DNA from 2 places in the Streptomyces sp. NBC_01498 genome. Region 2 is predicted to be linked to the other one. Evidence: riboswitches for the same ligand, from Rfam matches in the RefSeq annotation. Region 2 holds a riboswitch; the other holds the start of a gene.
The links. Region 2 has a riboswitch for S-adenosylmethionine ahead of OG875_RS23540 (aminotransferase class V-fold PLP-dependent enzyme). Riboswitches for the same ligand answer to the same signal wherever they lie in the genome.
Positions count from the first base shown of each region.

Region 1: another riboswitch for S-adenosylmethionine. It lies ahead of thrC (threonine synthase); the one in region 2 lies ahead of OG875_RS23540 (aminotransferase class V-fold PLP-dependent enzyme).

Region 1 is NZ_CP109598.1:4,045,663-4,049,738, forward strand. Features, by position in the region: gene OG875_RS17295 (alpha,alpha-trehalose-phosphate synthase (UDP-forming)) at 1-46, opposite strand, end outside; gene OG875_RS17300 (hypothetical protein) at 105-248, opposite strand; gene OG875_RS17305 (glucosyl-3-phosphoglycerate synthase) at 296-1,312, opposite strand; SAM riboswitch class I at 1,430-1,558, shown strand; gene thrC (threonine synthase) at 1,574-2,932, shown strand; gene OG875_RS17315 (ubiquitin-like small modifier protein 1) at 3,018-3,293, shown strand; gene OG875_RS17320 (cold-shock protein) at 3,653-3,856, shown strand.
Region 2 is NZ_CP109598.1:5,519,808-5,523,883, reverse strand. Features, by position in the region: gene OG875_RS23555 (hypothetical protein) at 1-224, opposite strand, end outside; gene OG875_RS23550 (rhomboid family intramembrane serine protease) at 409-1,119, shown strand; gene OG875_RS23545 (Lrp/AsnC family transcriptional regulator) at 1,116-1,397, shown strand; gene OG875_RS23540 (aminotransferase class V-fold PLP-dependent enzyme) at 1,433-2,800, opposite strand; SAM riboswitch class IV at 3,053-3,170, opposite strand; gene trpD (anthranilate phosphoribosyltransferase) at 3,502-4,076, opposite strand, start outside.

The DNA of each region.
Region 1 (4,076 bases), 1.5 Mb from region 2:
CGCGGTTGGACGCGACGAGGACCTGGGCGGCGTGCGCGGAGACCATGTGGCGAAACCTAGCCCGTCGTGGAAACGCTCAAACGTACGGTTCAGGTCGGCGAGGATCAGCCACGGTCCCGGCCGCGCGCCGCGGCCAGCGCCACCACCCCCGCCCCGACCAGGGCGAGCGCCATACCGCCCAGCAGCCAGAGCTGTTCCGAGGTCAGGCCCAGCGCGGTCGCGGCGGTGGCCAGGGCAGTCATCGACATGCCAGGCAGACTAGTTTAAATATAGGCAAATCATACGAATGGGCCGGTCAGGCGGCGCGCCGTGCCTCGTACTCCGCGATCTCCCGCATCGGCGGACGCTCCTCCGTGTCCACCGCGTACGTACGGGGCTCGAAGCCCGCCTCGCCCCGCACGAACTGCGTCAGCTCCGGCCGCACCAGATGCCCCCGCGACAGCCGCAGCTGCGCCGTCCGGTAGATCGCCGCCGCCATCCGCCCCAGCGCCTGCCCGTCCTGGTGCCGGTGCCGGCGCACCCCCACGTCGACCTGGCCGAGCGCGTCCAGCCCCACCGTGTGCAACGCGTCCACCAGCAGCCCCAGCTCCACCCCGTACCCCACCGGGAACGGCAGCCGCTCCAGCAGCGAGCGCCGTACCGCGTACTCACCGCCCAGCGGCTGTACGAACCCCGCCAGCAGCGGCCAGTGCAGATTCAGCAGCGGGCGCGCCACCAGCTCGGTCACCCGGCCGCCCTGCCCCGGCAGCTCGCCCGCCCGGCGCGTCCGCCCCGGCCCGTCGCCCAGCGGCCCCTCGCCCGGCGGCCGGTCGGCGAGCGGCCCGTCGCCGAGCGGCCGGTCGTACATGGCCTTCACGAACTGCACGTCCGGATCGGTCAGCAGCGGCCCCACGGTCCCCGACACGAACGCCGCCGAGAAGTCCCGCAGATCCGCGTCCACGAAGCACACGATGTCGCCGCTCGTCACCAGCAGCGAGCGCCACAGCACCTCGCCCTTGCCCGGCACGGCCGGCAGCCCCGGCAGGATGTCGTCCCGGTGCACCACCCGCGCCCCGGCCGCCGCCGCGACCGCCCCCGTACGGTCGGTCGACCCCGAGTCGATCACCACCAGCTCGTCCACCAGCGGCACGGGTCCCGCCATCAGCTCGTGCCGGATCACGGACACGATCCGGCCGACCGTCGCCTCCTCGTTCAGTGCCGGGAGCACCACGCTGACCTGCGCACCCTTCTTGGCGGCGACCAGCCGGTCCACCGGCCGGTCCGCCGCCGACCAGGACCGCCGGTCCAGCCAGCGCTCCACCTCTTGCAGCACGTGATCTCCATCTCGCGGATCGGACGAGAGTCTCAACCGTCCAGGGGTTCGGTTACAGTTTTGAACAACGCGGATGACCGTCGCATGCCGGGGGTCGTCACGCTGACAATCGAATACCGCTCATCCAGAGGGGCAGAGGGAAACGGCCCGTTGAAGCCCCGGCAACCCTCCCGCCGACCGCGAGGTCACGGTGGGGAAGGTGCCAATTCCGTCTCGCGGCGAGATGCGTCGCGAGGAAGATGAGGAAAGGGCCTCGCCTTCATGGCTGCGCAGACTGTTCACCACACTTCTCAGAACGCCTCCCCGAGCGCCTCCCGGGCCGCCGACGGCACTGACACCCCCGCCACCGACGCCCCCGCCGCCGCGACCGTCGACCTCGGACCCGCCGCCGCCCTCTCCTGCCGCGAATGCGGGGAACGCTTCGCACTCGGCCCGATCTTCGCCTGCGAGAGCTGTTTCGGCCCGCTCGAAGTGGCCTACGACCTGCCGACGGGCGACCCCGAGGACCTGAAGAGGCGCATCGCCGCCGGTCCCGACAACATCTGGCGCTACGCCCCGCTGCTGCCCGTCCCCGCCGACGTGGCGTCCAAGCCCAACATCAACCCCGGCTTCACCAAGCTCGTCCGGGCCGACAACCTCGCCCGCGAACTCGGCGTGACCGGCGGGCTGTACGTGAAGGACGACTCCGGCAACCCGACGCACTCCTTCAAGGACCGTGTCGTCGCCATCGCCGTCGAGGCCGCCCGCGCCTTCGGCTTCACCACGCTCTCCTGCTCCTCCACCGGCAACCTCGCGGGCGCCGTCGGCGCCGCCGCCGCCCGCGCCGGTTTCCGCTCCTGCGTGTTCATCCCGCACGACCTGGAGCAGGGCAAGGTCGTGATGGCCGCGATCTACGGCGGCGAACTCGTCGGCATCAAGGGCAACTACGACGACGTGAACCGTTTCTGCTCCGAGCTGATCGGGGACCCGCTGGGCGAGGGCTGGGGCTTCGTCAACGTCAACCTGCGCCCGTACTACGGCGAGGGCTCCAAGACCCTCGCGTACGAGATCTGCGAACAGCTCGGTTGGAAGCTGCCCGACCAGCTCGTCATCCCCGTCGCGTCCGGCTCCCAGCTGACGAAGATCGACAAGGGGCTGAAGGAGCTGATCGCGCTCGGCCTGGTCGAGGAGAAGCCGTACAAGATCTTCGGCGCGCAGGCCGAGGGCTGCTCGCCGGTCTCGGTCGCCTTCAAGGCCGGTCACGACGTCGTACGGCCGCAGAAGCCGGACACGATCGCCAAGTCGCTGGCGATCGGCAACCCGGCCGACGGCCCGTACGTCCTGGACATCACCCGCCGCACGGGCGGCGCCGTCGAGGACGTGGACGACGAGCAGATCGTGGACGCGATCAAGCTGCTCGCGCGCACCGAGGGGATCTTCGCCGAGACGGCGGGCGGGGTGACCGTGGGGGTGACGCGCAAGCTCATCGAGAGCGGGCTGCTCGACCCGGCGCTCACGACGGTCGTGCTGAACACGGGTGACGGGCTGAAGACGCTGGACGCCGTGGCGCCCACGACCGGGCCGACCGCGACGATTCCGCCGAGCCTCGACGCGTTCCGTGACGCGGGTCTGGCGCGTTGAGCCTCACGACGCCCGGTGTCCGGTCCCCGGACGCCGCCCGCAGTCCGCTCCGCCAGCTCCGTCACTTCCCGGAAGGCAGTAACCGATGAGTGTGAACGTCCGTATTCCGACCATCCTCCGTACGTACACCGGCGGCAAGGCCGAGGTTCCGGCCGAGGGCGCGACCCTGTCCCAGGTGATCGAGTCCCTGGAGGCGAACCACCCGGGCATCGCCGCCCGCGTCCTGGACGACGGAGGCAAGCTCCGGCGCTTCGTCAACGTGTACGTCAACGACGACGACGTCCGGTTCGAGCAGGGCCTGGAGACCGCCACGCCGGACGGCGCCGGCATCTCGATCATCCCGGCGGTCGCCGGCGGCTGAACGGCACGCACGGTGAACGGTGTTGCCCCCTCCGCGAGAGAAGCGGAGGGGGCAATTCCATGAGGTTGAACGCGGTACAGTTGGGGTAGGCCCGCCGCCGCCCATGCCCCGAGCATATGAGTTCGGGACAAGATGCGGTCGAAGTACGGACGTCATTTGCGCAGTTTCTTGCGTTATGCCCGGCCCGACTTGCCCCTGATGGCCCGGCAATTCACCCCTTCGCGTATTCCGCCATGCCCAGAATTCTCGTCCGATTGCCCTGTTGCAGAGGGCAGTTGGGCAGATACATTCAGCCGCGGTCGACGCGTTCCGGCGCGAAGTGCGGTCCCGCGCAGGGGCCAGTAATAGGGGAGTTGGGCATGGCTCAGGGCACCGTCAAGTGGTTCAACGCGGAGAAGGGCTACGGCTTCATCGCGGTCGACGGTGGTGCGGATGTATTCGTCCACTACAGCGCGATCCAGATGGACGGCTACCGCACCCTTGAAGAAGGTCAGCGAGTGGAGTTCGAGATCTCGCAGGGCCAGAAGGGTCCGCAGGCGGACATGGTCAAGCTCGCCGTCTGATCTCGGCGCGATCGGCCACCGACGCACGCACACACCGACGAGGGGCCCGTATCCCACCAGGGATACGGGCCCCTCGCGCGTGCGTCGCCGGCCGCTGCCTCCGCCGCGCGGGTGTCCACCCCGCCACGGCTCCTCGCGTGCGTGCCGCCGGCCCGGACGGCGCTGCCGGGTCCGGGTCCGTCCCGACGGCAGGGCACTCCCGTGCGCGCCGCGGCCCCCG
Region 2 (4,076 bases):
CTGTCAACCAGTTCGATCTGATCCACCGCGTCGCACCAGCGGCAGCGGACGGACTCGATGGTCTCACTGACCACGTCGCGCTCCTCGACCTTCGACTCTCCGGCCAGGTCCAGATGGACGTACTCCACCACCTTGGACGAGCGCGTCACGTCGAACCGGGTGAGATTGCCGCACAGGGTGCAGCGCCACCGGGTCGCGTCGGTCGGCAAGGGAACCGTCGTCATCGTGCCGTCCTCACGTCTGGAGATGTCCTGAGCGCCTGATGTCGTGCCGAACCCGCCGCGCCGCCCGCCCCGTGCGTTACCGGCACCGGGTGAGCACGCGCCCGTAACCCTACGGCCTCCCGCGTATCCCGTGTCGCGGCGAGGCGGACCGGTCCACCCCGCCCGGGTGCGGGATGATCCGGGGATGATCAATTGGCGCGCGGCGGCCGGAGCGCCGGTGGTGACCTACGGTCTGATCGGTCTGTGCGCTCTGGCCTTCCTGACCGGCCCGCTGTCCGGGTTCAACCCCTCGTACGGGACCGGCGACACGCTGCTCGCCGCGCAGAGCGCGTACGTCGAACGCTGGGGGGTGATCCCCGTCCAGCTCACGAGCGGCGAGCCGCACGCGCTCCTCACCCCTCTCACCGCGCTGTTCGTCCACGGAAGCTGGCTCCATCTGCTCGGCAACCTGCTCTTCCTCTACGTCTTCGGCGCGATGGCCGAGGAGCGGATGGGACGGGTGAGGTTCACCCTCTTCTATCTCGTCTGCGGCTACCTCGCCCTGCTGGCCTTCGCGGCGGCGAACGCGGACTCCGACCAGACCCTGGTGGGGGCGTCGGGCGCGATCTCCGGGGTGCTCGGGGCCTTTCTCTGTCTTCTTCCCCACGCGCGCGTCACCAGCCTCTTTCCCTTCCTCTTCTTCCTGCCGCTGCGCTTCCCGGCCTGGATCGTCCTGATCTTCTGGTTCGTCCTCCAGTGGCTCGCTGCCCGCGACGCCGAACCGGGTCCCGGCGTCGCGTATCTGGCGCACCTGGTGGGCTTCGCCCTCGGCTTCGCCGGTGCCTGGGGGCTCTTCCGGCGTACGGCTAGAGTGAAGCCCCCTGCCGCGGCCACCGAGGGAGAACGTCAACCGTGATCACCGCGATCGTGCTCATCAAGACCAGCGTCGACCGGATCCCCGAGATCGCGGAGTCGATCGCGGCGCTGGAGAGCGTCAGCGAGGTCTTCTCCGTCACCGGCACCTACGACCTGATCGCCATGGTCCGGGTCGCCCGGCACGACGATCTGGCGGACGTCATCCCCGGCAGCATCAGCAAGATCCCGGGCGTCGAGGCGACGGACACGCATGTGGCGTTCCGTACGTACTCCCAGCACGACCTGGAAGCGGCGTTCGCGATCGGCCTCGACGCCTAGGCCCTGTCCGGCGGTGTCCCGCGCGACCGGTCCGGTCAGCCGCGGTCCGGGACGCAACGGCCGTCCTCGGTGCGGTAGTTCCAGCGCGCGCCGTCCCGTACGAGTTCCCGTACGGCGCCGACGAACCGCTCCACGTGCTCGTCCGGCGTGCCCGCCCCGAAGCTGACCCGGATCGCGTTCAGCGACTTCTCGCCGGGGGCCGCGTCCGGCGCGCCGCACTCCCCGGGGTCCCCGGCGTCGCCGCCCAGCAGGGTCCGCACCAGCGGGTGGGCGCAGAAGAGTCCGTCCCGTACGCCGATGCCGTACTCGGCCGAGAGCGCGGCGGCGAAGTGGGAGCTGTTCCAGCCCTCCACCACGAACGAGAGAACGCCCACCCGGGGCGCGTCGTCGCCGAAGAGCGAGAGCACCCGGACCTCCGGGACGTCCGCGAGGCCCTCGCGCACCCGCTCGATCAGTTGCCGTTCCCGCTCCACCAGCCGGTCGAAGCCCGCGTCGGTGAGCGCCTTGCAGGCCGAGGCGATCGCGTACACGCCGATGACGTTCGGCGAACCGGCCTCGTGCCGGGCCGCGGTGGTGTGCCACTCGACATCCACCCCGCCGTCGGCGCGGCGCCCGACGGTACGGCTGGCGCCACCGCCCGCGAGATACGGCTCCGCCTCCCGCAGCCAGTCGGCGCGGCCCGCGAGCACACCGGAACCGAACGGCGCGTACAGCTTGTGCCCGGAGAAGGCCACCCAGTCCACATCCAGGTCCACGACGTCCACCGGGTGGTGGGGGGCGAGCTGCGCGGCGTCGAGGACGACCCGCGCGCCGTGGGCGTGCGCGACGGCGGCCAGTTCGCGCACCGGCCACAGCTCGCCGGTGACGTTGGAGGCGCCGGTGACACAGACCAGCGCGGGCTCCCGGGGGTCACGCCCGGCCAGCGCGCGCTCCAGGGTGGCGACGGCCTCGGCGGGGGTACGGGGCGCGTCCAGATAGCAGACCCGGGCGTCGCGCCAGGGCAGCAGCGACGCGTGGTGCTCGGTCTCGAAGACGAACACCTCGCAGCCGGCGGGCAGTACGGCGGCCAGCAGGTTGAGCGAGTCGGTGGTCGACCGGGTGAAGACGACCTGGTCGTCCTCGCGGCAGCCGAGGAACTCCGCGACGGTACGGCGGCTGTTCTCGAACAGGTCGGTGGACAGCTGCGAGAGATACCCGGCACCCCGGTGGACGCTGCCGTAGTACGGGGCGTAGGCGGCCACGTCGTCCCAGACACGCTGGAGGGCGGGGGCACTCGCGGCGTAGTCGAGGGCGGCGTAGGTGACCTCGCCGCCGGTGACGAGGGGGACCGTGACATCACGTCCGAGGACGGGCAGCGGCTGCTCGGTACGGGTTCGGGTGAGGGCGTCGAGGGGTGCGGACATGGCGGTATCTCCCGGCAGGACGAGGCGGAAACGGCATCAGGACCCGGCGGACGGACACGTCGTCCCGCCGGCGGATGCCGGGACGGCGCGGAGGTCCACGGGGGTGGCGCTCACTGAGGAGGGCGGGCCCTGTCCGGCCGGATCAACACAGGCCGGAGACGGGCCGGAGGCCCTATCGCATTCGCTTGCTCACGAGACTGCTCCCTTGAGGACCAGGACCCCAGGGATGACGACATCCGAACGATGTCCAGGGGTCCGCGCTTGCCGCGGGCCTCGCTGCCCACGGCCTGGTCTTCACCCGGGGCACCCCGCCACGGACGGAGGGTTGCCGGACAGCGGGCCGGGGCCGTAGTCGCTGTCACTCATGACCTGGGGCGAGGTTACCCCACCACAGGGCGACGGCCCAGACGGGGTCCGCGATGCGGGACGTGGGGGCGGGGGTCCGACGGGGCGGGGCGGCAGGGGCGGGGCCGGGAAGTGCCTCTCCTCAAGCGCCGGAGGGGCTGAAGGTGCCCGCTCCTCGAACGGCGGCGGGGCTGGAACTGCCGAGCCTGGTGCCGGGAGCCGGGTGGGGCCGCGACTGCTGATCGCACGCCCCGCCTGACACACCGCGAACGGCTCCCGAGCCGCACGACGGCGCTTCCCCCGGTGGCGACCGGGTCGGCCCCCGGAGCCGTACACCCGGAAAGCCCCGGCCGGGGCTACGCGTTGCTCGCCGTCACCCAGCGTTCCAGTGACTGCTTCGCCGCGCCCGAGTCGACCGCCGTCGCCGCGCGGGCGAGGCCCGCCGCGAGTTGGTCGTCCAGTGGGGCGTCGCCCGGCTCCAGGGCCACCAGGGCCGCCGCCGCGTTCAGCAGGACCGCGTCCCGGACCGGGCCCGTCTCGCCGGCCAGGAGGCGGCGGGCGACGTCCGCGTTGTACGAGGCGTCCGCGCCGCGCAGGGCCTCGACCGGGACGAGGTCCAGGCCGATGTCGCGGGGGTCGAAGGTGTGCTCGGTGACCCGGCCGTCGCGAACCACCCAGACGTGTGACGTGGCGGTCGTGGTCAGCTCGTCCAGACCGTCGTCGCCCCGGAAGACGAGGGACGAGTTGCCCCGCTCGGCGAGCACGCCGGCCACGATGGGCGCCATCCGGAGGTCCGCCACACCGACCGCCTGGGACCTGACCCGCGCCGGGTTGGTGAGCGGCCCCAGGATGTTGAACGTGGTCTGCGCGCCCAGTTCCTTGCGGGCCTTGGCCGCGTACCGCAGCGCCGGGTGGAACTTCACCGCGAAGC